DNA from 4 places in the Bacillus sp. ABA4_010 genome. Region 4 is predicted to be linked to each of the others. Evidence: riboswitches for the same ligand, from Rfam matches in the RefSeq annotation. Region 4 holds a riboswitch; each other region holds the start of a gene.
What was found. Region 4 has a riboswitch for S-adenosylmethionine ahead of mtnK (S-methyl-5-thioribose kinase). Riboswitches for the same ligand answer to the same signal wherever they lie in the genome.
Positions count from the first base shown of each region.

Region 1: linked by a shared signal. The riboswitch ahead of ACXAEO_RS21525 (methionine ABC transporter ATP-binding protein) and the one ahead of mtnK (S-methyl-5-thioribose kinase) in region 4 are both predicted to bind S-adenosylmethionine.
Region 2: linked by a shared signal. The riboswitch ahead of ACXAEO_RS14430 (trans-sulfuration enzyme family protein) and the one ahead of mtnK (S-methyl-5-thioribose kinase) in region 4 are both predicted to bind S-adenosylmethionine.
Region 3: linked by a shared signal. The riboswitch ahead of ACXAEO_RS18640 (Na+/H+ antiporter NhaC family protein) and the one ahead of mtnK (S-methyl-5-thioribose kinase) in region 4 are both predicted to bind S-adenosylmethionine.

Region 1 covers NZ_JBSWUN010000004.1:401,779-409,861, reverse strand. The annotation lists gene ACXAEO_RS21555 (cysteine desulfurase) at 1-990, opposite strand, end outside; gene sufD (Fe-S cluster assembly protein SufD) at 990-2,291, opposite strand; gene sufC (Fe-S cluster assembly ATPase SufC) at 2,309-3,094, opposite strand; gene ACXAEO_RS21540 (carboxymuconolactone decarboxylase family protein) at 3,353-3,718, opposite strand; gene ACXAEO_RS21535 (MetQ/NlpA family ABC transporter substrate-binding protein) at 3,851-4,684, opposite strand; gene ACXAEO_RS21530 (methionine ABC transporter permease) at 4,702-5,370, opposite strand; gene ACXAEO_RS21525 (methionine ABC transporter ATP-binding protein) at 5,363-6,388, opposite strand; SAM riboswitch class I at 6,504-6,612, opposite strand; gene ACXAEO_RS21520 (O-acetylhomoserine aminocarboxypropyltransferase/cysteine synthase family protein) at 6,793-8,083, opposite strand, start outside.
Region 2 covers NZ_JBSWUN010000003.1:2,672,787-2,680,869, forward strand. The annotation lists gene ACXAEO_RS14415 (SIMPL domain-containing protein) at 252-941, shown strand; gene ACXAEO_RS14420 (hypothetical protein) at 1,000-1,308, shown strand; gene ACXAEO_RS14425 (trans-sulfuration enzyme family protein) at 1,467-2,645, opposite strand; gene ACXAEO_RS14430 (trans-sulfuration enzyme family protein) at 2,629-3,777, opposite strand; SAM riboswitch class I at 3,867-3,982, opposite strand; gene ACXAEO_RS14435 (ABC transporter permease/substrate-binding protein) at 4,097-5,602, opposite strand; gene ACXAEO_RS14440 (ABC transporter ATP-binding protein) at 5,572-6,543, opposite strand; gene ACXAEO_RS14445 (hypothetical protein) at 6,823-6,969, opposite strand; gene ACXAEO_RS14450 (hypothetical protein) at 7,261-7,419, shown strand; gene ACXAEO_RS14455 (hypothetical protein) at 7,438-7,590, shown strand; gene ACXAEO_RS14460 (DMT family transporter) at 7,656-8,083, opposite strand, start outside.
Region 3 covers NZ_JBSWUN010000003.1:3,537,124-3,543,141, forward strand. The annotation lists gene ACXAEO_RS18625 (thermonuclease family protein) at 1-440, opposite strand, end outside; gene ACXAEO_RS18630 (peptide chain release factor 3) at 563-2,143, opposite strand; gene ACXAEO_RS18635 (class I SAM-dependent methyltransferase) at 2,484-3,092, shown strand; gene ACXAEO_RS18640 (Na+/H+ antiporter NhaC family protein) at 3,175-4,473, opposite strand; SAM riboswitch class I at 4,587-4,693, opposite strand; gene ACXAEO_RS18645 (AI-2E family transporter) at 4,801-5,910, opposite strand.
Region 4 covers NZ_JBSWUN010000003.1:2,883,733-2,891,815, forward strand. The annotation lists gene ACXAEO_RS15515 (carbon-nitrogen family hydrolase) at 92-877, shown strand; SAM riboswitch class I at 1,021-1,188, shown strand; gene mtnK (S-methyl-5-thioribose kinase) at 1,339-2,520, shown strand; gene mtnA (S-methyl-5-thioribose-1-phosphate isomerase) at 2,544-3,593, shown strand; gene ACXAEO_RS15530 (hypothetical protein) at 3,890-4,060, shown strand; gene ACXAEO_RS15535 (methylated-DNA--[protein]-cysteine S-methyltransferase) at 4,090-4,614, opposite strand; gene ACXAEO_RS15540 (PAS domain S-box protein) at 4,633-6,792, opposite strand; gene ACXAEO_RS15545 (LutC/YkgG family protein) at 6,965-7,687, opposite strand; gene ACXAEO_RS15550 (LutB/LldF family L-lactate oxidation iron-sulfur protein) at 7,689-8,083, opposite strand, start outside.

The DNA.
Region 1 (8,083 bases), on a different contig from region 4:
TCCAGCACGCTCTTTCGGACCATAAATTGTAATGCCCTCTATTTCCGACATACGTTCCATTGCATATTGAGCGAGCTTATGCTCGTGAGCTTCTACATGTTCCATGCCGACCTCTTCTAAGAAATCAATCGCCGCTCCAAGCCCAATCGCTCCTGCAATAATCGGAGTACCTGCTTCAAACTTCCATGGAAGCTCTTTCCACGTAGAATCTTGCAAGTTCACAAAGTCAATCATTTCGCCCCCGAACTCGAAAGGCTCCATGTTTTCAAGCAATGCTTTCTTGCCATATAATACTCCAATACCTGTCGGTGCACACATTTTGTGACCAGAAAACGCAAAGAAATCACAATCAAGATCTTGTACATCAATCTTCATATGCGGTGTACTCTGCGCTCCGTCCACAACCATGATTGCCCCGTGTTCGTGAGCAATTTTCGCAATTTCTTTAATCGGGTTAATCGTCCCCAGAACATTGGAAACGTGCATAACAGATACGATTTTGGTATTGGAGGTAATCGTCTTTTTAACGTCCTCTAAATCGAGGCGTCCATCTTCGGTCAACGGAATATACTTCAACACAGCACCTGTCGCTTTGGCTGCTTGCTGCCATGGAATAATGTTTGCATGATGTTCCATGTAAGTGATGACAATCTCATCGCCAGCCTTCAAGTTTTGGCGTGCATAGCTTGAAGCCACTCCGTTTAAAGCAGTGGTTGCACCACGAGTGAAAATAATTTCTTCCGTCGATTTAGCATTGATAAACTTACGGACCTTTTCACGGGCACCTTCGTAACCGTCTGTTGCTTTTGTACCAAGGGTGTGAACTCCTCGGTGTACGTTCGAGTTATACCCGCGATAATATTGATTCAACGCTTCAATAACCGAAATCGGTTTTTGTGAAGTTGCCGCGCTGTCCAAATAGACAAGCGGATGTCCGTTGACATCTTGGTGAAGAATCGGGAAAAGTTCGCGAATATCTCGAGCATTCATTAGCGTACTTTCCTTTCGATAACTTCCACTAATTGCTTTTGGACCGCTTCAATTGGCAATTCGTTTACAACTGGTGCCAAGAATCCGTGAATAACAAGTCTTTCCGCCTCTTTTTGCGGAACTCCGCGGCTCATTAAGTAATAAAGCTGAATAGGATCTACACGTCCGACAGAAGCTGCATGACCCGCTGTTACATCATCTTCATCAATTAATAAGATTGGGTTCGCATCTCCACGTGCTTTTTCACTTAACATCAACACGCGGGATTCTTGCTCTGCGTTCGATTTTGAAGCGCCGTGCTCAATTTTGCCGATTCCATTAAAGATGGAGCTCGCATTATCTTTCACAACACCATGTTTTAAAATGTAGCCTTCTGAGTTTTTCCCATAGTGGACAACACTTGTTGTAAAGTTTTGAGATTGTTCGCCACGACCCACTGTTACTGTTTTGGTGTCGCCGTAAGAGCCATCTCCCATTAAATAAGTGATGTTTTCAGAAACCGTGTTTCCTTCGTTCATCAAACCAAGCGCCCACTCGATACGTGCATCGCGACCTGCTACTCCGCGGCGGTTCACATATGTCGTTGTTTCTTTCCCTAAATAATCTACTGCTCCGAATGTCACTTTCGCATTTGCATTGGCAAACACTTCTGTCACGATGTTGATGATTCCTTGCTCCGTTGTCGATACATAGTTTTCTACGTATGTGACTGAGCTGTTGTCATCTGCTACGACAATGACATGATTAAATAACGCTGCTTCATTGTTTTCATGGGCAAAAATAGCTTGTAGCGGTTCTTTTACTTCTACATTTTTTGGTACGTATACAAATACGCCTCCATTCATGTAGGCAGCATGAAGCGCGCTTAAACGGTGCTCATCTACTTTTACGCCATCTTTCATGAAATATTTTTGCAATAAGTCACCGTGCTCTTTAGCAGCTGTACGGATGTCTGTAAAAATAACACCTTGTTCTTTTAATTCGTCAGCAAGAACAATGTATGCTGCTGTTTGGTCACGCTGTACATATAAATTTTTCACATCATCTTGATTAATCAGTTCTTTTACTTCATTTGGCAGTTCATCAATTGATGAAACAACCGCTGTATTCGCCATATGGCTGTTAAATGATGTAAAGTTCCACTTTGTAATGTTCGTCTTATCCGGTTTCGGGAGCGGAAGTTGTTCCGCTTTTGCCAGAGCATGCAAGCGAAGGTCGAGAAGCCAGCTCGGTTCCCCAGCTTCTTTCGAATAGCTGCTGACATACTCTTGATCGAATGGTAATTTCGTCTCGATAGTCATGTTAATCCTCCTAACGCTTACGCTTCTTGCCCAACAGTTTCGTCTTCAATCCCTAGCTCTTCTTTAACCCAGTCATACCCTTCTGCTTCTAAGCGTTGCGCTAATTCAGGGCCGCCTGATTTTACAATACGTCCTTGCATCATAATATGAACACGATCAGGTGTAATGTAGTTTAATAGACGTTGATAGTGAGTGATGATAAGACAGCCGAAGTCTTCTCCGCGCATTTCGTTAACACCTTTTGATACAACTTTTAATGCATCGATATCTAATCCTGAATCAATCTCATCCAAGATTGCAATCTTCGGTTGAAGCATCATTAATTGAAGAATTTCATTACGCTTCTTTTCTCCACCTGAGAACCCTTCGTTTAAATAGCGTTGTGCCATATCCGGGTCCATTTCTAAAAAGTCCATGCTTTTATCTAATTGGCGGATAAATTTCATTAACGAAATTTCATCGCCTTCTTCACGACGTGCATTTACTGCAGAGCGCAAGAAGTCCGCATTCGTTACACCGCTGATTTCACTTGGATATTGCATCGCAAGAAATAGACCTGCACGTGCGCGCTCGTCTACTTCCATTTCAAGCACATCTTCTCCGTCCAGTAATACGCTTCCTTGTGTTACTTCATATTTAGGGTGACCCATAATTGCCGAAGATAACGTAGATTTACCTGTACCGTTCGGTCCCATAATTGCATGGATTTCTCCACCTTTAATTTCTAAATTAACACCTTTTAAAATCTCTTTTCCATCAATTGAAGCATGAAGATCTTTAATTGTTAAAGTTGAACCAGCCATGATAAAACCTCCAATAATATGACGTATATCTAGGATTGTACCTCTTACATCATTATTTTAATCCATTCTCATTTTATTCTCATTACAATCTTATAACAAGTGAAAAGTTATCGCAACCTTTTAACCCTATCTAGATAGTGAAAATCATCTTATTTTTACTCGTGATGGGTCTATGGCCACTATGTATGAAGGGTGATTGAAAACGGGCTGAAATCTTTGTCCGTTCCCAATCACCCTTCCCAACTGCACAAGCGGTTATTAATGAGTTTGCTGATTTAGTTCTTGAATACATTCCTGTACGAGCGTGACTGCTTGACTCATAGCAGCACCACCGCCAAAAGCAGCGGCAACGCCACACGCTTCTAAAATTTGCTGTTCAGAAGCACCTTGATCTAAACATCCTTTTGTATGATAAATCATACAATACTCATCTTGAGCGACTAGGCTAATGCCGAGAGCGATGAGCTGCTTGTCTTGTTTAGATAAGGCACCTTCTTCAAAGCACGCCTCTGTAAACGTGTTGAAAGCATGCGCTACTTTCGGAAGCTTTTCGGTAAACTGGCCAATCCCCGTTTTATAATTCAACAAAGCATTTTCAGTCGAAGTACGTCCTTCATGCATCATTAACGTCAACTCCCATCTCATGATTTCATCAACGTTAGTAGTATGCTTAAAGTTAAAGAATGTATGCTCTGAAAAGACAAGCGGGGACTAAAAAGACGGACAGGCCGTTCCCTTTAGTCCCCTTGTATTTCATTATTGTGCAGCTGGGATCACTGCGCCTTGATACTTCTCGTTAATGAAATCTTGAATTTCTTTTGATTGAAGAACTTCCACTAACGCTTGAATCTCCTCGCGGTTTTCATCACCATTACGAACAACAACTAAGTTAGATGGAACAACGTCGCTTCCCTCAAACGCGATGCCATCTTCTTTAATGTTTACTTTCCCTTCGATAGCATAGTTTGTATTGATTGCCACCGCATCACCTTCACCATTTTCGAAAGACGTCGCTAAAAGCTTTGCTTCAATTAAAGTAGAGAAATCAAGGTTTTTCGGGTTTTCAACAATGTCTTCGATGCGTGCGTTTTGACCCACACCTTCTTTAAGTTTAATGACACCCGCTTTTTCAAAGATTGGCAAAATACGGCCATGGTCGCTGAACGAGTTACTCATAATAATTTTTGCACCTTCAGGAAGGTCGTTTAAATCTTTATATTCTTTAGAATAAATGCCGATTGGTTCTTTATGAACTTCCCCTACACTTACAAAATCATAACCTTTTTGTTCCATTTCAAGTTCTAAATAACCTGGTGTTTGGAAGTAGTTTGCATCAAGTTCTTTTTCTTTTAACGTCACGTTTGGTAATACATAGTCTTGGAACACTTGAACTTTAAGGTCAATTCCTTTTTCAGCAAGCAATGGCTTTGCTTCTTCTAATACTTCAGCATGTGGAATTGCAGAAGCTCCTACTACTAATTTTTTGTTGCCACCTTCTGTTGCTGTGCTTTCTTCTTTTTCTGCTCCGCCACAAGCGGCTAAAACGACAAGCAATACAGCAGCCATCATGAAACCAAGTAATTTTTTCATGTTTAGTTCCTCCTAAGTTATCTTTTATCAAGCTTTTTAGTGAAATAATCTCCAATAAATTGGATGATAAATACAATGATTAAAATAGCGACAGTTGCCACAAATGTTAAGAATGGACTGCCTCCTTGGAACCCTTCTAAATAAGCAAAGTTGCCTAAGCCGCCCGCTCCGATGACACCAGCCATTGCTGTATAGCTGACCAAGGCAATCGCCGTCACGGTAATACCTGAAATTAACGCCGGCAGAGATTCCGGAATGAGTACTTTAAAGATGATTTGTCCATTGGACGCTCCCATCGAATGAGATGCTTCAATAACACCTTTATCTATTTCTCTTAAAGCAATCTCAACCATTCGAGCATAAAATGGGGCAGCTCCAATAATTAGCGCAGGCAATGCAGCGTTGGCCCCTAGAATGGTTCCAACCAACAGCTTCGTCACTGGAATTAACAGGACAATTAAAATGATAAAGGGAATGGAGCGGAACACGTTCACAAATGTTCCAATGACTGTATTAACTGCACGGTTCTCCCACATGTTCCCTTTTGCTGTTAAAAATAATAACAACCCAAGTAATAACCCTAACACGAAAGTAGCGGCAACTGAAAGAAAAGTCATATAGATGGTTTCCTGAGTGGCATCCATTAGTTTATCCCATTTCAGTAGCTCAAACCATTGACTATTCATTTTCAATCACCTCGACTTCCACTCTGTTTTCTCTTACAAAGGCAATCGCATTTTCAATCACATTTGCCTCTCCAAGTAATTGCACAAACAAGGTTCCGTATGATCCTTTTTGCGTTTGTGAAATTTTCCCTTGCAAAATGTTTATATTCAAATCAAAATTGCGAATCAAGTTCGTAATAAGCGGCTGTTCCGCTGATTCACCCACAAATGTTAACTGAATAATCTTTCCGTCCGGATGTTGGCTGACAAGATGCTCAATGGTCTCTCTTGTTTGTTCCGGCTCTGTCACTTGTTTGACGAATCTTTTCGTAATTGGCTGTTTTGGATTTCGGAATACTTCCAATACTTCCCCTTGCTCTACGACTTGTCCGCTCTCCATGACCGCCACACGATGACAAATTTTACGGATGACATGCATCTCATGCGTAATTAAAACAATTGTTAGCCCAAGTTGTTCATTAATGTCCACAAGCAAGTCCAAAATGGCATCCGTCGTTTGCGGATCAAGGGCAGAAGTTGCCTCATCACAAAGTAATACCTTAGGATTATTAGCTAATGCGCGAGCGATGCCGACACGTTGCTTTTGTCCTCCGCTCAGCTGAGACGGATACGCATCCTCCCGGCCTTCTAATCCAACCAATTTGATGAGTTCATCTACTCGTCTCATCCGTTCGCTTTTCGGAACACCTGTAATCTCAAGAGGAAACGCGATGTTTTCCCTTACTGTACGCGACCATAGCAGATTGAAATGCTGGAAAATCATACTGATTTCCTGCCGAGCTTTACGGAGCTTTTCTCCTTTAATTCGACCAATGTCATTTCCTGCTACTTCAACCGTTCCTTCTGTCGGTGTTTCAAGACCGTTCAGCAGCCGGATCAAAGAGCTTTTCCCTGCTCCGCTATATCCGATAATCCCAAAGATTTCCCCAGATTTGATTTCTAAATTAACGTTATCTACCGCTGTCACATTCCCGTGTTTCGCGCGATAGATTTTTTTGACACCTGTTAATGTAATCATGCCTTCTCACCTTCTTTTGAGCCTTATTCTTTGTTGATCCGCTTCTAAACATGTCCAGACAAATTAAAAAGCCTTTCTACATATGAGTAGAAAGGCTTCAATTGTTCGGTCCTTTCTCTCATCTCTCAAAGCAATCTGCTTTGATGGAATTGGCACCATTTCAGTTTACACTGACGGTTGCCGGGCTTCATAGGGCCATATCCCTCCACCTCTCTTGATAAGAGTACTTATCGTTATCTATTTAAGTTTGTCGTTTATTGTCTAAAAGGTACGAAAGTGATTGTAGCATGGACATGATTCAAGTGTCAATCAATTAGTTGTATTTTCACTCTATTTTTAATACTCAACAAAAGCGGAATCTTCTATCACGGTTTTGTCGACTATATTCACGCGTTTTTTGGTTTTTATATGTTCACAGCCGATGACGTCAAACCCGTCGCCTCTTTAATGGCCTGCTCTAAATCTTCTACAAGGTCATCAATATGCTCAATCCCAACAGACAAGCGAATTAAATCTTCACTGACCCCCGCAGCCTTCAGCTGCTCTGCATTTAATTGCTGATGAGTCGTGCTAGCAGGATGAATAATTAAACTTTTCGCATCGCCCACATTGGCTACATGAGACCAAAGCTGAACCGAGTTGATGAGTTTCTGTCCGGCTTCTCTTCCCCCTTTAATGCCGAATACTAATACCGCACCTGCCCCTTTTGGCAAATATTTTTTCGCCTCTTCATGCTGAGGATGGTCCGCTAATTCTGGATAAAGAATCCAATCAACGGCAGGATGCTGCTCTAAGTAAGCAATTACCTTCCGAACATTTGCTACATGCTCTTTCATCCGCACATGGAGAGTTTCCAATCCAAGACTGAATTGAAATGCATTAAATGGGCTCATCGATGCGCCAATATCGCGAAGCAACTGAACTCTCGCTTTCACAATATACGCTAACGGCCCTAACGCCTCTGCATATACAATGTCATGATAACTTGGATCCGGTGTCGTAAATCCCGGAAATTTAGGCGAGTTCCAATCAAATTTACCTCCGTCAACAATTACACCGCCTAATGTCGTTCCATTGCCAAGCAGCCATTTTGTCGCCGAGTGAATGACAATATCAGCCCCATGTTCAATTGGTCGGCATAAATAAGGTGTAGCAAACGTGTTATCAATAATGAGCGGAATGCCCGCTTCATGAGCAATCTCAGCCACTTTTTCAATATCAAGCACATTCAAGCTCGGATTGCCGATTGTTTCAGCATACAATGCTTTCGTCTTCGGTGTAATCGCTTGGCGGAAGTTTTCTGGATTGGATGGGTCGACAAAGATTGTCTTAATCCCATACCTTGGTAACGTTGTATCAAACAAATTGTAAGTGCCTCCATACAAGTTCGAAGCGGACACGATTTCATCGCCTGCTCCTGCCAAGTTCAACACAGCTGTCGTAATGGCCGCCATTCCGCTTGCTACAGCTAAACTTCCAACGCCACCCTCTAACTGAGCAATCCGCTCTTCAAAAGTCGTCACCGTTGGATTATGTATGCGCGAGTAAATATAGCCGGCCTCTTTTAACGCAAATAAATCGGCCGCATGTTCTGTATTGTTGAACTGATAGGCGTTAGACATGTAAATCGGTAATGAGCGTGCTCCTGTCGCCGAATCGGCCGTTAATCCCCCATGAATTCCAACTGTTTCTAAA
Region 2 (8,083 bases), 210 kb from region 4:
TTTTCGTTACATATCTTTTACTGAACACACAATCTGTCATTTAAATTATGTGCATTTGCTTACAAGTTCATTACTATATAGATTCACTTTCATAATTCGGCACACCTTTATTCTTTATTCAATCGAGATGCATCATAAACGTTCATCCAGACTACTTGAGTTTTCCCTCAAAAGCCTAGAAATTTCGGCATGGCCGTTCTTTGTTCATGTCGAATTTCCTAAGTCGATTTATATAGAAAGGAGAGTTTTTCATGAACCCACCTTTTCTTCCATATAACCCTACCCACCCTGCAGCTGCTTCCTATTCCCACTCTGACGAACAGACGATTACCGTCTACGGGCAAGGTGTTATAAAGGCTGTGCCGGATACAGTATCCATGACGATTGGCATTACAACCGAAAAACCAAATGTACAGCAAGCCTTGAAAGAAAATTCTGCGGCTGCCTCTCAGTTGATTAACGCACTTCGTCAGCTTGGTTTGAGCGATCAGCAAATTGAAACCTCCTCTTTTACAATTTATCCTAAATATGACTATAGTGACGGAAAATCTACATTAACTGGCTATGAAGTTCAGCATTTATTCAACATTACAGTTCAAGATGTAAAACAGGCGGGAGAAGTATACGCAACGGCTGTCGCCAATGGAGCAAATGTTGCCCGCAATTTACAATTTCAGCTTCAAAATGCCGATCTTTATTATCAAGAAGCACTAAAAGCGGCTGTTCAAAATGCGAAAGAAAAGGCTTATACAATCGCCCGCTCTTTAAAAGTGTCTCTTCAAGACACCCCGATTGAAGTACTTGAAGAGACAGTAGCACCAATTTATGAAAGTTCGTTTAACACGAAAACAGCCGTCTTAGGAGCATCGACTTCCCCGCCTATTCAAACAGGCGAGGAAGTTATCACTGCCAAAATAAAAGCAGTCTTTTCCTACACGTAAAGTTTGAATCCTTTTCCTTCTATTTGATATAGTGAGTGAAGGAAAAGGAGGAGTAGACTTGACGAATCAAAAAATCGATTATGTTCAGCTCTTAAACGCTTATCGTCAGTTATGGGTTAACCGTTCCCTTGAGTTTAAAGAAGGTGAAACAGCCAATAACGATGAAAAAGGGATTTTATATGAAGTAATCAAAAAAGACTTGCTTGATGAAATGACACATCCGCGTGTCCGCCAGTCTCCAGACGTTAAACTTCAATGGGCGGTAGAGAGAATTCAAAACGGAGATTTAGAGGAAAAAACAAAAGAAGAGCTTGTCTCCTTCTATCATTCTATTTATAACGATATTGATTTAGAAAGTTCGTCCTGACGAAGATACAGTCAGGATAAACTTTCTAACCATAAGCGGCTGGTGCCAATCCTTTCAGGGTTGGCACCAGCCGCTTACGTGAACTTTTGAATGATTATTCAAGAAGTCATTAAGTAAAAGAGATAAATTTTTCTAGAAACATTAGCTTCCAGTTGCCATTAACGTTTAGGAGAAATCAGGCTGCTTTCTAGCGCTTGAGCGAAGTCTGTCTGCAAATCCTCTGCTTCTTCTAACCCTACTGACAGCCGAATGAGTGAGCCGGTGATCCCTCGCTGCTCACGTGTTTCTTTTGGAATGCTCGCATGGGACATTGTAGCTGGGTGGGTCAGAATAGATTCTACCCCGCCTAAGCTGACACCGACTGACGGGAGCGAAACTGTTTTTAAGAAATGGTGAGCTGCTTCTTCATCTTTAACTGTAAAGGAAATAATGGCGCCGAAGCCAGATGCTTGACGTTTAGACAATTCATGATGTGGATGAGTTTCTAAACCAGGATAGTACACCTTCTCGACAAGTGGATGGGCACTCAACCAGCGCGCCAGTTTATCAGCTGTTTGTTGCTGTTGCTCTAATCTTACTTTTAAAGTTTTTATGCCTCGAAGTAAAAGCCAGCTATCTTGCGGTCCTAACACCGCGCCAAATGCATTTTGAACAAATTTCACTTCTTTCCCAAGCTGTTCTGACGCAGTGACCACAACACCTGCCACGACATCACTATGACCGCCAATGTATTTAGTTGCACTATGGATGACAATATCAGCCCCTAATGCAATTGGCTGTTGTAAATATGGCGTCATAAACGTGTTATCAACAATTGTTAAAAGTTCATGTTCTTTTGCAATAGCAGAAGATTTTTGAAGATCTGTCACATTTAAAAACGGGTTGGACGGGCTTTCAATATATAATGCTTTTGTGTTAGGTGTAATGGCTTTTTCAATTTCATTCGTATCCGTTGTATCCACAAAGGACGTATGAATACCAAATTTCGAAAAAAGCTGTGTAAGCACACGGTATGTTCCTCCATAGCTATCATGAGAAACAATAATTTCATCTCCACTTTTAAACAGACAGAGCACAGAAGCAATGGCAGCCATTCCGGATGAGAAGGCGAATCCTGCTTCTCCTCCTTCTAATTGTGCGATCGTTTGTTCAAGCGCTTCACGCGTCGGGTTGCCTGAACGTGAATAATCATATCGGTTTGCTCCGTCCACATCTTGATGGAATGTAGATACTTGGTAAATCGGAACATTTACTGCACCGTAATGCGTGCCAATATTTGTTTTCGCATGAATCAATTTCGTCCCAAACTGTAAACGAGTCTCATTTTCTGTATGCATCAAATACCTCCTTTAAATCGTCTATCAAATCATCTGCATGCTCAATTCCGACAGACAAACGAAGTAAGCAGTTTGTTACACCGATCGCATTGCGGATATCTTCCGGAATATCGGCATGCGTTTGCCGAGCTGGAAATGTAATTAAACTTTCTACTCCTCCTAAGCTTTCTGCAAATGTAATCAATTTTAGATGTTCAAGTAAATACGGGACAAGCTTCTCTTCACGAACGGAAAAAGAAAGCATACCGCCAAAACCGGACGCTTGTTTTTTCATAACAGCATAGCCGGGATGTGTTTCAAGTCCTGGATAATAGACTTTCTCAATGACATCTGTTTGTTGCTCAAGCCATTGCGCAATTTTCAGGGCATTTTCTGCCTGCTTCTCCATTCTGAGTGCCAACGTTTTTACACCACGGAGCAAAAGCCAGCTATCTTGAGGACCTAAAATGGCGCCGATTGCATTTTGATAAAAACGAATTTTTTCTCCAATGTCGCTACATCGAGTCACGACCAACCCAGCAATAACATCATTATGGCCTCCAATATATTTACTGCCGCTATGTACAACGATATCTGCCCCCAGTTCAATCGGACGCTGACAATATGGGGACATGAATGTGTTGTCAACAATGGTCCATAGTCCATGTGCTTTCGCAATATCGGCGGCGGCAGCGATATCTGTTACTTGCATGAGCGGATTTGTTGGTGTTTCGATAAACAATGCTTTCGTATTCGGTCGAATTGCTTCCTTGACGGCTTGAAGATTACTTGTATTTACATAGCTTACTTGTATGCCGGACGGCTCTAAAACATCACTTAAAATCCGATATGTCCCGCCATATAAGTCCTCTGATGCAAGTAAATGATCTCCGTTTTGAAAGAATGATAAGACAGCTGCAACACCAGCCATGCCAGAAGCGAAAGCAAACCCTTCCTCCCCGTTTTCTAATGCTGCAATCGCCTCTTCCAACGCTGTTCTTGTCGGATTCGCTGTTCGGGAATAATCATATCCTGTACTTTCGCCAAGACGCGGATGCTGGAAAGTGGCTGCTTGATAGATGGGAGTAGTAATAGAGCCTGTCGCCGGGTCTCTCCCTACTCCCGATCGAACTAACAATGTTTCAATATGCATGCATTTCTCTCCTTATCTTTCAAATTCAATAAAAAAACACTCTTCTAGAAAAAGAAGAGTGTTCGTTTCAATCATAGCGATAACGAAAACTCTCATCTGCTAGAACCGTTTGTTCTACAGGAATTAGCACCGTTCAAGTCAATCGCGTTGATTTGATGGTTGCCGGGCGTCACAGGGCCAGTCCCTCCGCCTCTCTGGATAAGAGTGATACGAATATGAAGTTTATTTCTTGTTCTTTAAATTTAATCACAATTACAACTTTTGTCAATATAATTTTTAGAAAAATCACAATTATCAAGAAGGATGATCTGTCATTTTCTTACTGAATTAAGCCACTGTTGATTAAAAAATCTGCCGCTACGTCTTTTGCGAGCTCTCCTTCAATGTTAACTCGATAGTTCATTTCTCTCATTTCGTCATCTGTGATGATGCCGGAAAGTTTTTCAAGAACATCTTTTAATTCTGGATACTTTTCCAACGTCTCTTTGCGTAACAGAGGCGCTCCTTGATAGGGCGGGAACATATGTTGATCATCTTCTAACACTTTTAAATCATATTTTTTTAATTCCGAGTCAGTGGAATACGCATCCACTAAATTAATATCTCCGCTTTCGATAGCTTGATAACGAAGCTTCGGCTCCATCGTTTTAATGTTCGGGAAGGTTAAGTTATAAATCTTTTGCATGCCCTTATAGCCATCTTCCCTATCTGAAAACTCGAGCGTAAAGCCTGGTTTCACTGCATTTTTCGCTTTTTGCAAGTCAGAAATGGTCGTGATGTCGTATTGCTCAGCAAATGAACGAGGCACAGCTAACGCATACGTATTGTTGAAATTCATCGGTTGCAAATAAACCATGTCGAATTGTTCCAACATGCCGTCTCTCGCCTGTTCGTATACAGCTAATCGATCTGTACTGCTAGTTGTTTCCTTTAGAAATGTCGTAATAGCGGTTCCCGTAAATTCGGGATAAATATCTATTTCTCCGCTCTCCAATGCGTTAAAGACAAACGACGTTTTTCCAAATCCAGGCTTCAATTCGACTTTTAAGTCTGTCTCTTCTTCAATAAGCTGTTGATACATATTAATTAAAATTTCCGGTTCTGCCCCTAGCTTCCCTGCAATCACCAAATCAGGCTTTGTCTCACGGGCCGCAGCAAACGGCATAATGAATAACAATACTAATACTGTTACATACACCCCTGCCTTTTTAAAGGACTTCTCTTTTGTCGAATGTTCAATGCCACGCAGGAGCATATCAAATAAAATTGCCAAAAGTGCCGCAGGAATAGCTCCGAGCAATACGAGACGATGGTCGTTCCGGTCAATCCCAAGTAAAATTAAACTTCCAAGGCCTCCCGCTCCAATTAAAGCGGCTAATGTCGTTGTTCCAACGATTAACACCATTGAAATACGAATTCCTGCCATAATAACCGGCAACGCCAATGGAAGCTCGACTTTCCGCAACTGTTTCATCGGGGTCATTCCCATCGCCTGAGCCGCTTCTTTTAACGACGGATTGACCTCTTGAATTCCTGTATATGTATTTCGAAGAATTGGTAGAAGAGCATATAAAACGAGCGCAATAATTGCTGGGAGTTTACCAATTCCGACAAGGGGGATCAATAATCCAAGTAAAGCAAGAGATGGGATCGTTTGCATGACGGCAGATGCGCCGATTACAGCTTCTGCCGAGTTTTTCTTTCTCGTCAAATAAATCCCCATTGGGACTGCAATAAGCACCGAAATAATAAGTGCCACGGCAGAGATTTGAATATGTTCAATTAACGAGCGAATTAATTGTGAACTTCTGTCTGCCAAGAACATACATCGCTCCCCCTTCCGTCCTGTTCATAGAGAAATCGAAGAGCACTCTGACTTGTTAGACCGCCAATCACCTGTTCTCCGTCTTTAATTCCGATGACAGAATATTGTTCGAACAGCTTCATCGCATCCTTTAATGTATCATCCATATTTAAAAACACTTGTACGTCTTCGGTCATTGTTTGAACGGGTACCTGCTTTAATTTTGTTTCCCACAGGTTTTTTCGATTTCCAATAAAAGATCGAACGAAGTCGTTCGCCGGTTCATGAAGAAACTCTTCAGGTGTACCAATTTGTTCAATTTTCCCATCTTTCATTAAACAAATACGATCTCCTAACGCGAGCGCTTCATCCATATCATGGGTCACAAACACGATGGTTTTATTAATGCGCTTTTTCAATGCTAAAATATCTCGCTGCAGCTGTTCCCGGCTTATCGGGTCAAGAGCGCTAAATGGTTCGTCCATTAAAATGATGGGTGGGTCTGCGGCTAAAGCACGCGCTACTCCAATACGCTGTTGCTGTCCTCCAGACAGCTCAGAAGGCTTTTTCTTTCTAAATGTTTCTGCCGGCATATTCACCAACTCTAACAATTCTTGAACACGCGACTGTTTCTGTTCTTTGCTCCACCTTTTCAATTCAGGAACGACGGCAATGTTTTCTTCTACCGTCATATGGGGGAATAAGGCAATTTGCTGTAACACGTAGCCAATATTCCATCGAAGCTCATGAATGTTATATTCACGAATATGTTTGCCATCGATCCATATGTCCCCTTCTGTCGTGTCGTTTAAGCGATTTATTAATTTTAAAGTTGTCGTCTTTCCACAACCGCTTGGTCCAATGAGCACAAAAAACTCACCAGGTTGAATATGTAAATCCATGTTGTCTACTGCTTTTGTCCCGCCTTCGTATGTTTTTGAGACTTGCTGAAAATGAATCAAACTTTCCTCACACTCCTTTTTGCATGACTATTAACAAAGATACCTTCCCCTCTACGTTTTTGTCTAAACATTTGCTTTAACAAATCTGCCCTCTTATCCGTATGCCTAAGCTTTCGCTTTAGTATCAAAATAAAAAATATTCCTAATGTCTTCACATTGCGTTTATAAAACGGGCAATTGAATGACTTTTTCTTTACTTACAAAAAAATCGCCTGAATAGAACACAGGATAAACCTGTTCTTCACGGCGATTTAGCAGGGTGATATGCAGCTACTCTCTTTAATTTTTATGTGATTTACTGCCATATTTCGGGTTTTCTTCAGGGGTTGAATCTTTGCTGATGGAATACTCTTTCGCAAATTCCGTCTGCTGTTTATTGTTTGGATACTTATTTTTACGCTCACGATTGTCGTTACGATTGGTCATAGCAATCTGCCCTCCTTATTTTTTCTTCTGTGTATTTCCGACTTCACCTTTTGTCGGTTTACCTGTGAATTCTTTTCCAAATTCCATATTGGTCTTTTGAGGTTTATTCGGCTTTTTTGACATATGAAGCACCCCTTTCATGTACACCTTTATATTTTTTATCAATTTATTAAAAATATACGTGATGTACCGCTCTTACTTCTAGCAACAAAGGGAGAGAATGGAAGTGTTGTTTCGCTTACATAATGCGAATCAAATCAATCCATGTTAACAATAGGAGGTGAAGCAATTATGACCAATCAATATACGAATAAAAAACGCCTTTATGCAGAGCCATCAACTTCTCCTTCCCTTGTTATTAAAACAAATTTGGATCCAAAAGACCCGAAAGAAGAAAATCCTTACTATACTCATAAACGCGATGGAAAATTTAATCAATATTTCAAGTGAACGAAGGAGATATTCTCTTTGACACCTTTATCTGTGCTAAAAAGCGACACAAACGTAGAAGATGTGAAGCGCTTGAATGCTCAATCAGGTCTTAGCTACAATCAAGTATTAGCATTACTGGGAGCTAAACAAAAACAGGAGGTCCTTCAAAAGGACAATCAATCCCTTTAAATGACCTCCTTTATATCGTAAAGTTCTTAACTGCGAGGCTTCTTTAATGAAGCCTCGGCTCATTTTCACACACTCATCTTTTCTACTTTTGGAAGAGGTTTTACCTTTGAAACATGACTATGTCCAACCATTCCAATCAGTAGAAGAGCAATTCCAAACCAAGATAGCGGTGTTGGCATGAGGGCTGATAAAAAGAGGAACTCCCCCATAAACGTGAACAGAACTTCCATTGATTGAGTCGCTTCCACAGATGCTAATTTGCGCATATCTCCTCTTACCATATCTGTTGCTTTAAAGAAAAGAACAGTAGCAATCACTCCTGAACATAAAGCAACGAAACCCGATTGTACCGTCTGCCCCGTACTCGGCAGTCCATGTGTGGATATGCCGTATATAGAAAGCAAGATCCAAACGGGAAGACTAGCGAGCGTCATGCCTAACACACGCTGATACGCATCTAAACGATCGGAACAAAGCTCCATCATTTTTCGAT
Region 3 (6,018 bases), 650 kb from region 4:
TCCCGAAAGCGGTCGACATATTTCGTATTTGGCTCAAATACATAAGCGACACGAGCATATCCTTCTTCAAGCAACCATTCATTCAGCATTTTCCCATCCGTCCATACATACGCAAGTAAACGCCCATATTTATCGCGTTCTCCTACATCAAGCTCTAATTCAACACTTGCACCTTTAGGAAGTTGCTCTTTCACAAAATTACTCGCCTCTATCGCATATGGTTGAACAGGCTTCGACGGATGAACCGATTCGGGGGTATCTACAAGCAACAAGCGAACCGTCTCAGATTTTCCATTTACTTCTACTTTTAATGTATCCCCATCCACCACTTTTTCGACAATAGCAGGAATATAACTCGATTCCTGTTGGCAGGCGGCCAGCACAAGCCACATGACCACTCCTGATACCATTAACAGCCCTCTCCTCAATCCGTTCTTCACGTTTTATCTCCTCCTTCTCTTTTTGAAAAGCTCTGTTACCATCTTTCACACCTAGCCAACAGAGCGATGGAAAAAGAAAAGAGTCTGGCTGACGCCACACCCTTTTTTATTCTTTTCAACTCTTAAAACGTGCTTCGCAATTCAACAGATGGATATTTATCCTGGAACATTCGTAGAACAAAATCGTTTTCAAATAACAGAACCGGGTTTTCATATCGATCTTCTACTAACATAACACGGGAATCTGTCATTTTATCCTGCAAATCTTCCTTTTTAATCCACTTTGCTGCCTCATGGCGCATTCGCTGGAATTCAATATCGACTCCATATTCGTTCTTCATTCGATATTCAAACACTTGGAATTGCAGTTCCCCGACCGCTCCAAGAATATAATCACCGAAGTATGGCGTTCGATATAATTGTACAGCCCCTTCTTGCACAAGCTGGGTAATCCCTTTTTCAAAGTGTTTCCCTTTTAAAGCATTTTTCGCTCGAACTTTCGCAAATAATTCAGGCGGGAACGTCGGCAACGCATTAAATTCAAAGTTGGCCGCTCCTTCTCCTAAAATCGTATCACCAATTTGATACGTTCCGGAATCATACAGTCCGATAATATCTCCTGCATACGCTTCATCAACCGTTTCCCGGCTTGAAGCTAAAAACTGATGAGATTGAGACAATTTAATTTTTCGGCCTGTTCGCGGCAATGAGACATTCATACCACGTTCAAACTTTCCTGAGCATACACGCACAAACGCAATTCGATCGCGATGAGCTGGGTTCATGTTCGCTTGAATTTTAAAGATAAACCCTGAGAAGTTTTCATCCGTTGGATCAATTGCGCCGTTCGATGATTCACGTGGTTGAGGAGGAAGAGTCAATCCTAAAAACTCATCAAAGAATGACTGAACACCGAAATTCGCGATGGCACTTCCAAAGAACACAGGTGTTAACTTCCCTTGCTTCACCTTTTCCATTGAAAAATCATTTCCTGCCTCATCAAGCAGAGCAAGTTCATCCGTCAACATTGACAAATATCCTTCATCTACATAGTTGCTTACTTCATCTGTTACGTTTGTTCCATCGAAATCGACAAATTGCGATTCCTCATTCCCACGATACACTTCAATTTGCTTTTTAAAACGGTCATATGTTCCTTGAAACCTTTTCCCCATTCCAATCGGCCATGTCACCGCATATGACTCGATTCCAAGTACCTCTTCAATCTCTTCCATCAGCTCAAGCGGGTCTTTTCCTTCGCGATCCAGCTTATTAATGAAAGTTAAAATTGGAATACCGCGCATGCTGCATACTTTAAACAATTTAATTGTTTGCTCTTCAATTCCTTTTGTTCCATCAATAACCATAACAGCACTATCGACAGCCGTTAGCGTACGATACGTATCTTCACTAAAGTCTTGGTGACCTGGTGTATCAACAATATTAATATGGTGATCTCTATAAGAAAACTGCATAACGCTGGATGTTACAGAAATTCCACGTTGTTTTTCAATTTCCATCCAGTCAGATGTTGCATATTTCCCTGTTTTTCTCCCTTTAACCGTACCTGCTGAACGAATCATTCCACCTAATAACAATAATTTCTCTGTTAAAGTAGTTTTCCCCGCATCAGGGTGAGAAATAATGGCAAAAGTACGTCTTGATTCGACTTGTTCTTGTTGGCTTTTTATTTCTTGACTCATGTTATTAATCCTCTCTCTCACATCTATTCATCTAGCATAACTTGTTTTTTCTTCGTATTCTACTTTTTATTTTAGAATAAAGGAAACTTCTATCGTAGAGGCTCTCTCGTATCCCGACTTAACATCTCCAGTCACCTAAAGTGAAAAAGTGCGGGTCTCACTGCCTGTTAAAAGGGCCGTCTTTCGATTATCTACTTTCACCAAGGAAACTTGATGCATTAAACGCACCTTTCACTATAGCATATGTTGTCTTTTTCACCAAACTCGCTCTCTTTGTTCTCCTGTCTTGATGAGGTACAATAAAGAATGTGACAAATCGGAAGAAAGAGGGCTAAACAAAATGGAATATACAGGCGAAAGGGTCATGCCTCACCTTATGAAGCCAACCAATGGCTTATTACTTGAACACATCGCAAGATATCAGTTCGCGATTTTATATACGAAAGGCAGAGTACTCGATTTAGCATGCGGAAGCGGCTTCGGAAGCCAGCTTGTAGCAAAAGCCGCCAAAAAGAAAATTGATGAAATTGTAGCCGTAGACATTGATTCGGACATTATTGAATATGCCCGCAGTTTTCACTACCACCCTAAAGTCAACTTTTTAGCAGGCAATGCAGCAGATCCTTCCCTTCCTGAGCAACTCGGAACGTTTGACTGTATTATGAGCTTTGAGACGTTAGAACATATAAAGGAAGAAAAACAGTTTCTAACAAACCTTTATAAGCTCTTAAAGTCTGGAGGAACACTTGTCATTTCGACACCGTTTGGACTCGGACGAGGAAAACCGTCCAGTGAACCTTTTCACGTTCATCAGCTCACATTAGACGAGTTTGAACATCTTTTCGATGATTATTCGGAAAGCGAATTTTTTTATCAGCGCGGCGTTCTCGTTGAAACAAAGCGTGAAGGAATGCACTATCCTTTAGGGATTGCGGTTTGTGTCAAATAAGTATGTTTAGACAGCTTCGAGAAGAAACCAATAAGAAAAGCCAGCCGCATAGGCTGACTTTTCTTATTGGGTAAGCTCAATGTTAATTCATACGAACTACTTGTTCCTCCGTTTTTGGCTGGCGGGAAGTCAACCGTGGGAACCCAATTAAAATTGCTCCAACCCCAAATACTGCAATCAAAATTGGATAGAATGAATACGGTAGAAGCGCGATAGGTGAAATTCCTCCTAGCTTAGCTGCTGTTAATACTTGAGCACCGTATGGAATTAATCCTTGTACACTACATGAGAAAATATCTAATAAACTAGCTGATTTTCGCTTGTCAATGTCATATTGCTCCGCAATATCCTTCGCTAACGGACCTGTGAAAATAATCGAAATCGTATTATTAGCCGTCGATAAGTTAGTTAAACTCACAAGACCTGCAATTCCAAACTCTGCGCCTTTTTTCGACTTGATGCTTCTCGTCATCATGTTTAATAAATAATCAATGCCGCCATTATGCTTAATAATTTCGACCATACCGCCAATTAAAAGGGCTAAAATGACAAGCTCTGCCATTCCAAGAATTCCTTCTGTTACAGTTTGCAAGAAGCTCGATATTTGATAGCTACCATCAACTAACCCAATGATTCCAGCTAAAACAGTTCCACCCATTAACACACCCAGAACATTAAACCCAAGCAATGCCGTAATGAGGACGCTAATGTACGGTAAAATTTTAATCCAGCTAAAGTTTTCAGTCCCAATCGTTGAATGATTGCCTGTTGTCACGATGAATAAGATAACAGCCGTTAAAATCGCTGCTGGTAACACAATAAAAAAGTTCGTCTTAAATTTATCTTTCATTTCCGTTTGTTGCGTACGTACAGCCGCAATGGTTGTATCAGAGATGAACGACAGGTTATCTCCAAACATCGCTCCGCCAACTATCGCTGCCATTGTTAAAGCAATGGAAATATCCGTCTCGCCGCTAATTCCAACCCCAATTGGCGCCAAAGCAGCGATAGTTCCCATGGATGTTCCCATTGAAAGGGAAATGAATGCACCAATAATAAACAAACCAACAACTAAAAAGCTTGGTGGAAGAGTCGACAATGCTAAGTTAACAGTCGATTCCACAGCTCCCATTCCTTTAGCCGAAGCAGAAAACGCTCCTGCCAAAATAAAAATAAATGTCATAGTAATAATATCAGGGTGTCCCGCTCCTGCTGCGAACCGCTCAATTTTAACCGTCAGTGTTTCTTTCCGATTCATCATTAACGCGACTACAACTGCAATAATGATTGCCGCTAATACCGGCATTTGATAAAAATCACCTGTAATGACCCCTGATCCAACAAATAAGGTCAAAAAGATGCCTAATGGTAGTAAAGCCATTGCATTTCCTGTTACTTTATTCACTCCTTGCACCCCATTCTCTATTTATTCGTGAAAAAGACCTCTTCTCACAAGCAAGAAGAGGTCTTATATAGTCTATATAAGAAACACTCTTCTCATCTCTCAAGCATGTTGCTTGCTGGATTTGGCACAGCACTCTCGTAAAAAGTCCGCTGCCGAGACATCATCGGGCCAGTCCCTCCGTCTCTCTTGATAAGAAGATCATATTTATCATCTTTTTCAAATTACCTAAACTACTTTAAATTGTTCACAAGAAAAAGTCAAACATTATTTCACAAAAGTAAAATAACACCAAAACAGGAAGTTTCACTCAAGTGCTGATGACCCTGTCTTATCTTTTTCATTCCGTAATTGAATTAATTTCACGAGATTCACGATAATCGTTTTTGTCACCGCATATAAAGGCACACCTAAAATCATGCCTAGTACCCCGGCTAAATTTCCAGCTACTAATAAAATGATGATAATCGTAAGCGGATGAATATCGAGTCTCTTCCCGATTACGAGCGGTGAAATGAAATTCCCGTCAATTTGCTGCACAATTGTGATGACGACAATGACAAGAAACGCTTTCGTCGGGGAATCCAACAAACCAATAATGACAGCAGGGGCTGCCCCGATAAAAGGTCCTAAATAAGGGATAATATTCGTGACAGAAACAATAATTGCGAGTGTCAGTCCATATGGCAACCCAATAATTAAATAACCGATGAACGTAAAGATTCCTACAAACAACGCCACAAGGAATTGTCCTTGAATATAAGCAGAAAGCGTCTCACCTGTTTCTTGAATAATGTGCAAGCCGCCCTTTCGATACGCAGAAGGTAAAAAACGCACAGAAGCTTTCGGAAGCTTATAGCCATCTTTAAACATGTAAAATAAAATAAACGGCACCGTAACAACGGTTAACGTAATATTAGCAATGACCCCGAATACCGTTCGAACGCTTTTGGTCACATTATCAGGCAACGAAGCCACATAATTCGTTAACGTTTCTTCAATTTTTTCAAGTGAAATAAATTCTTGGCCTAAAATCCACTTAAACCAGCCAGATTGAGCAGAGTTTTCAAAGAATACACGGATTGTGGCAATATAAGACGGCAAGTTTTGAACCAAATCGGTAATTTGCTGTGATAAGATTGGCGCGACTACACCAATGCCTACACTCATCAGTCCAATAAAAACAGCATATAAAATCAAAATGGCTAAATTCCTCGGCACTTTGTACTTCGTCAAAAACTCGACAATTGGATTAAATAAAAAGTAAAGAAATCCTGCGATTAAGATTGGAAAAAACAAAGTAGATACAAACACAACAATCGGTTCAAATAAAAAAGAAATTTTTGTGCTGAAATAAATAATTAATACCATCAACAAAATTTGGAGCGTCCAAAAATGCACTTTTGACTTTAACACAACTTCACTTCCCCTAACTGAACGGCCCATCTTTAAGCCGTTCCAAAATAGATCATTTGACAAACCATCCTTCTACGATACAGGTCTTGTCTTTTTTACGTGCCAATA
Region 4 (8,083 bases):
AATTTCTTGAAATTCTAGTCACAAATAATATATCGTTGTAATCATCTTGTAAAGCTATTTTTGAAATTAATTGGAAGGCAGGAATGCACATATGACGTTGAAAGTCTCATGTATTCAGTTTGACATTGCTTTTGGTGACCCGAAAAAAAATTTTCAGCGTGTAGAAGAAAAAATGCTGGAAGCCCTTGAAGAACAACCTCATATTATAGTGTTGCCTGAGCTATGGTCGACAGGTTATGATTTGACCCGCCTAGAGGACATTGCGGATGAAGACGGAGCAAAAACGAAACAATTTTTCTCTTCTTTTGCCAACAAACATCAAGTGGCCATTGTTGCAGGGTCTGTCGCCAAAAAAACCGACACAGGTATTACAAACACGATGTATGTGTTTAATCAAGAAGGAGAGCTCATCTCTGAATATAGCAAACTGCACTTATTCAAATTGATGGATGAGCACGTATACTTAAAGGCTGGGGATACTCAAAATCTGTTTACGCTACATGATACATCTTGTGCAGGGTTCATCTGCTATGACATCCGTTTCCCGGAATGGATGCGCGTTCACACGAGTCAAGGTGCAGAAGTGTTATTCGTATCAGCGGAATGGCCGCTTCCTCGTATCGCCCACTGGCGTTCACTATTAATTAGCCGTGCCATCGAAAATCAATGTTATGTCGTCGCTTGCAACTGCACAGGCAGCAACCCTGACAATACATTTGGCGGCCACTCCCTCATCATCGATCCATGGGGAGAAATTGTAGCAGAAGCATCCGAAAGCGAAGAAATCATTACCGGAATCATTGATAGTGAGAAGGTAAAAAACGTGCGGGCACAAATCCCAATTTTCTCCGACCGCCGTACGGATTTTTATGTATGATGAGTTCATCTACGAAAAAAAGTGGTGTCACAAAATAAAAAAAGATTGACAGTAATAAGCTTATCCTGTTAAGATTCACATCAAGCGGTTAAAACATTCAAATTTTAACATGTATTCTAAATTTTCAATCACATATAGCATATCTCTTATCAAGAGTTGGCTGAGGGAATTGGCCCTATGAAGCCCAGCAACCGACCATACTACCATCGCAAGGTGGAGCGCCGTTTTTTTTTGGCGCTATTGAACATTACATTGTTCATGAAGGCACGGTGCTACATCCAACAGAAAGATATCTTTCTGGCAGATAAGAGGTTTGGACGCATCGTCTTCAAGCCTCTTTCGCTAAGAAAGAGGCTTTTTTACTCGAAATGCAATAGATGTACAAAGCCTCTTTCAATCAAGTTAACTATAAAACTTATTAAACCGATAAGAAAACTTATAAAATGATGGAGGTTTTGAACATGTCATTATCTACTAAAGCGGCTTACAAGGCATTAACAGAAGAAACGGCCATTGCTTTAGCCGTTAAACTACGTTTATTCCCGGAAGGTGCTGTATTGTCATCACGTGAAATTGGAGACGGAAATTTAAATCTCGTGTTTCACATTACAGACGAAAGCCAAAAAGGTGTAATTATTAAACAAGCTCTCCCTTACGCGAAAGTGGTCGGGGAAAGCTGGCCGCTGAGCTTAAACCGTGCCAAAATTGAAAGCAATGCGCTTAAACAATTTGCTCAATACGTACCTCAATACGTTCCAGAAGTTTACTATACAGATGATCACTTGGCAGTAACGGTCATGGAAGATTTGTCACATCTGCAAATTTCACGTACCGGGCTCATTGAAGGAAAATCATATCCACTTTTACCAAAGCATGTAGGTGAATTTTTAGCCAACATTTTGTTTTATACATCCGATTTCGCCCTTGACCCGGAAGCGAAAAAAGAACTTGTGAAACAATTTGTCAATCCAGACCTTTGCAAAATTACAGAAGACCTTGTCTTTACCGATCCATTTTTTGACCATGAAACAAATGACTTTGAAGAAGAACTGCGGGAAGATGTCGAAACACTTTGGAACGATTCGCTTGTCAAACTTGAAGCGGCAAAACTCAAGAAAAAGTTTTTAACGAATAGCGATGCTCTCATTCATGGAGATTTACATACCGGCAGTATTTTTGCTGATGAGTATACAACGAAAATCATTGATCCAGAGTTCGCTTTCTACGGTCCTTTAGGTTTTGACTTAGGGCAGTTCATCGCCAATTTATTATTAAATGCCATTACCCGCAGTGAAACTGAACAAGAGCAATTATTCAGTCAAGTAGAGGAAACATGGACTGTATTCAGCACAGTCTTTACGGACCTTTGGAAAAAAGACAGTCATGAAGCTTTTGCCTCAGTTCATGGATATTTAGACTATGTATTAAAAACAACATGGCGCGATGCCGTAGGCTTTGCCGGTTGTGAAATGATTCGTCGTACCATCGGCTTAGCTCATGTCGCAGACTTGGACAGCATTGAAGATTCACAAACAAGACTGCAAGCGAAACGCCGTGCCCTACGTATCGGCAAAGCATTGCTTTTAAATCAACAAAGCATTACCCCTGATATTATTCATGAAATCGTAAAAGTAACCGTTTAATATACATGAAAGGAAGGAACACAATGACAACAACTTTGCCTTTACCGCGTTCTGTCCAATGGAACGATACACATATTCGCTTATTAAATCAGCAAGCATTGCCTCTTTCGATTGAATATTTAGAGCTAAAAACAATAGAAGATGTTTGGGAAGCCATCACATCACTAAAGGTGCGCGGAGCTCCAGCTATCGGGATTACAGCCGCTTTCGGTTTAGCCTTAGCCGCTTCCCGCTATGAAGAAAAAAATATTGAGGAATTTAAAATACGACTTGGAAAAGATCGTGATTATTTGGCAAGTTCACGTCCAACTGCTGTTAACTTATTTTGGGCACTTGACCGACTGACAAAAAGCATTCACGATGTCTCATCTGTAAATGAGGCAAAAACAACGCTCGTTCACGAAGCTATCCAAATTCAAGTAGAAGACGAAAGCGTGTGTCGCAGCATTGGGGAACAAGCTTTATCATTGTTTCATAAGCACGACTCTGTCATGACCATTTGCAATGCCGGCTCTATTGCCACCGCCTACTACGGAACGGCACTCGCTCCCTTCCATTTATCTGTAGAGAAGGAAATTCCGCTGAAGGTGTATGCATGTGAAACACGTCCTGTTTTACAAGGATCACGTTTAACAGCATGGGAATTACAGCAATCTGGAGTAGATGTCACCCTCATTACAGACAATATGGCTGCACATACAATTAAGACGAAAGGAATCAATGCCATTATTGTCGGCGCTGACCGCATTGCCGCAAACGGCGACACTGCCAATAAAATTGGAACATACGGACTGGCACTTCTTGCAAAATCTTTTAACATTCCGTTTTATGTCGCAGCACCTCTTTCGACATTTGATCCGACGATTGACAGCGGAGCAGCTATTCCAATTGAAGAACGTGCTTCAGAAGAAATCACTCATTTACATGGACAGCGTATTGCTCCTGAAGGCATCGCTGTCTATAATCCAGCATTCGATGTCACGCCAAACGAACTCATAACGGCAATCATTACGGAAAAAGGGGTTTTAAAAGGACCGTACGTAGAAGAAATTCAAAAATTATTTCCGCAATAACAATGTAACGAATGCACAAACATTCTCGGTCATTCATTTCATAGTATAGAAGAAAACAAAGGTCGATAGACGTTTGCTTTCTTCTATACATGCTCGTCTAAAATTTGTCATGAAAATGTAATGAAAAAAGAGCAGTCCTACCACATACAATATAACAGCCTTATCTTCTCCATCTTTTTGTTTTCTGAATTGAGCGCGGGATTGACAGCTAAGAATGAATGGGAGATGGATCTTCCTCTTTACGTTTAAAGAAAGCATGGTTACTTTCTTATCTACGCATGAAGGAGGCTCTCTTTATGACAAAAGATAGCACGAAAGAACAACCTGTTTCGAGTAAAAGTCCGTACAGCGATGAACGCGAAACAAACATGTCTCATGATGGATCGTATTCAGATAACGAGATGGTCACATCGGTCGATTTTGTCTTTATCGAAGGAGAAGGCTGGAAACTAGAAAGTGAGTTATAGCACTTTCTAGTTTCCAGCCTTCTTGTTGATCATTGCCTGACGATAAGCTTGCCATTTTCCGCTTTCATGCCTTCAAGCTGCAATAATTGTTCTTTTAATCCAATTTGGTTGCCCGCATAACCTGTTAATGTTCCATTTTTCCCGATGACTCGATGACAAGGAACAATGACCGGAAGGGGATTCACTCGATTGGCTTGCCCTACTGCCCTAACCGCTTTTGGATTGCCAATGATCTTAGCTACATCGCCGTACGACCATACTTCTCCATAAGGGATGGTCGATAATGTTCGCCATACTTGTTGCTGAAACATTGTTCCTTCCACATCAAATGGCACATCAAAGATCGTTCGGTTTCCTTCAAAATAGGCTAGCAATTGTTGCTCCGCTTGAAAAGCCCATGAATCAGGTCCTCCCTCTTCGACAGGGCGAATTGTTTGAAATTCCGTAAACTCCTCTTCTGATGTCAGTACATTCGAAAGTCCTTTTTCCGTTGAAATCAAATACAGTTTTCCAAAAACAGGAACGCTTACTTTTCGATAATAATAAGTACTCATAAACCATCCTTTCCCCCATCACCCTACAGGTAAGTGGATTAAAAATGTGGTGCCTTCCCCAAGTTGGCTATGCACTTCAATGTAACCTTTATGTTCTTCTATAATTTTATAAGAAACCATTAACCCAAGCCCAGTTCCTTTTTCCTTTGTCGTATAAAACGGTTCTCCAAGACGTTTGACGCGCTCTTCCGGCATTCCTCCTCCTTCATCCTGAACTGATACTACAATATAGTCATCCTGATGTCCAGCCGCGGAAACAAAAATTTTCCCGCCAGAAGGCATAACTTCTAATGCATTTTTTAATATATTGATAAATACTTGTTTTAATTGATTTGGCTCACAATAGATATCGGGAACGTCTTCAAATTGGATTTTAAACTGGACGTTTGTGAGAGCAGCTTCTGCCCCCAACAAATCCATTGTCTCCTGTAAGATTTGCGTAACATTCCGCTTCTCATATTTCACTGCCTGAGGCTTAGCCATGACTAAAAAATCCGTAATAATCGTCTCGATTCGCCTCAATTCCGATGTGATAACGTCAAAATACAATGAATAATCTTCTTTCACACTTCCTTGCAGAAGCTGGACGAACCCTTTTAACGCAGTCAGCGGATTTCGAATTTCATGGGCAATCCCTGCAGCAAGCTGTCCTACTACTTGCATCGTATCTGATTTCCGGATTTGTTCCTGCATCGCTTTTTTCTCTGTCACATCTCGCAACATGGTCATATACAAACCGGGAACAATATCCTTTTTAGTGGAAAATTCTAGTCTTTTGACTCGTCCATCCTCCATGCGGTACGTCAGTTCTCCATCCCCCTCTCCTTCCGTTTTCAGATCTTGATGATGTTTATGAATCTGTTCCGTATTCCCTACAGGAAGAAAGTCTTGAAGGGACCTTCGGCAAATTTCTTCTTTTGTACTTTCAACGATTTCACAAGCGGCTGGGTTCGCATCTATAATATTTCGATTATTGTCCCACAATATAATTCCATCCATCGAACCATCAAAAACTTGGCGGAATTTTTGTTCACTATCCCGTACTTCCTGCTCAATGCGTTTCCGCTCACTCACATTCCTGTAAGCGGTTAAATTATAACCTTCTACAATCTCTTTTTTCGAGGTGAATTCTAATTCTTTCATTTCTCCGTTCGGCATATAAAAAGGCAATTCAGCACGTATGGAGCCTGTTGCATGTAGTTCGTTCATCACACGAATCGTTTCGGAATCATCTATATTCATAAAATCCTCTAAATTTCTCCCAATCAATTTCGGAAGAGGCAGTTCAAACGTACGAGCGGCAGCAGGGTTCGCATCTATAATACTCCAATCATCATTCCAGATAATCATCGCATCAATTGCGCTTTCAAATATTTCACGGAATTTCCGTTCGCTTTTCGCCAATTTTTGTTCCATTTGCCTTTTTGCTGTACTGTCTCTCATAATGGACATGTAGTACTCATTATAAATATTAGAAGTAGTTGTACAATCAAAATAACGGCTCTGCCCGTCGGACAACGTAAGTGGCAGCTCTCCTTTGGCACATCCTTCCTGATGCAAATTTCGCCACAAAGTCGTCAGCTTATAACGATACTTCGGAGATACAAGATCAGCTAAGGACATTTCTATTAACTGCTCCTTTTCGTATTGAAGAGACTCACATAAGGAATGATTAACATCAATGATTTGTCCGTTTTGATCGAAGATAATCATGCCATCAATCGCCTTGTCATACATATCGCGAAACATTTTCTGACTGACAAAATGTTCATTTTGCAGCACTCTCTGTTCGGTAACGTCATGGAGTGTACAGATAAACATCTTCGTGTCACCACAATATTTTTTACAAACAAACTTCATATACTTTTTCAAACCATTTGGTAGCGTCATTTCTCCTTCATAATAAAACTGGTCTTGATGTGCCATCGTTTCATAATATTGTTCAATGACTTGATGAGGAAACGTAATTAATACATCTTTTATTTGAAAGGAGGCGATTTCCTCTTTTGAACATTCAAGCAACCGACATGCTGCATCATTCATTCTAAGTAGGTCAAATGAGTGATTAAACACCATAATAGGCTCCATTACTTCGTTGAAAATAATCTCTAATTGCTGCAGTCTCTGAGAATCCGAATACCCCTTATTCTCAGTAGATTGTCCATGCATAACTGTCATGATGAGACTACTACCCCTTTCTGTTAACCCATTCTCCAGCTTCACTTATTCTACATCTTTTTCACTTTTACCTGCCTCCGTTTGTCAATTTCTATCATCTTCTGACACAATCATATAAAAAAGCTTTTGAGTATATAAAACAACACTCAAAAGCCCTAGAAAAATGTATTAATTATCTGTCCGTCACAATAATATAAGTGGCTTTAATGGGACCATGTACTCCAACGACGAGATTCATTTCAATGTCAGCAGAATTGCTCGGTCCTGTAATAAAGTTAATACATGAAGCAATCTCTTTCCCTTCTTCCACAAGCCCATGAATATGCGCTGCAGCTTGTGTAATGCGCGGGACAATTGTGCTTTTTGGAACAATGGCAATATAAGTCGCGGGCAATAAGCTGACGGAACGCCCCTTTCCTCGTCCACTAAATAAAACAACCGTTCCCGACTCAGCCAGCGTCATATCACTGAACGTAATGCCAACATTGGCCTTCTCTGCTTGTCGGACGTTTTCTTCTCCAAGTTCGGCATCCCAAACATGAACCTCAACTTGATTGTTGATCCATTCTTTACGAATCAATTCAGATAGTCCATATTCCTCAAAACGCGGGTCATCCCAGGTCACGATAGGACCTCCGCCATAACGAGCTACTACCTGCTTTAACGTGTCAGCTAAGTCAGCTGCTGATGTTTCTTCATAATCCGTATGAATACGCGGACAATACATTTTTAATTGTTGCACCAATTCATCTTGAGTCCACCCTTTGTACATAGTATGCTGCGGTTGATGCTTCCAAATCGGCCGTGCCACTCCTTCTGTACGCCGTGCTCGACCCAGCTGCTTTGCAATGTTATTTAAAAATGAATCGCGATGTTGAATCGTTCCGCTTGTCATTTTACTTCTCCCCTTTTTGACGATCGTTGAACCATGAACGGAAAGTTTCTTTATTTGGAGCAGGAAATTCACGAGTTTCTGTCCAAGTTTTTAGTGGACCCGGTCCTTTCGAGATTTTATCCCCTGTTGTAAAAGGATTCATGGCCGCTGGAGCAATTTTAGAGCCCAGTTTATATAACGAAGAAGAAGCAGCACCTAAGCCAAACGCCTTCATCGCTAACTTTTCAGAAATAGGAGCACGACCTTCTCGCTGGACAATGACTTCCCGATGCTTATGTAACAGCTCATGCAACGGAATTTTCACCGGACAGGCTTCTGTACATGCCGCACATAAAGTGGAGGCATATGGAAGTTCTTTATAATCCTCATATCCTCCGAGCAGCGGAGATAACACTG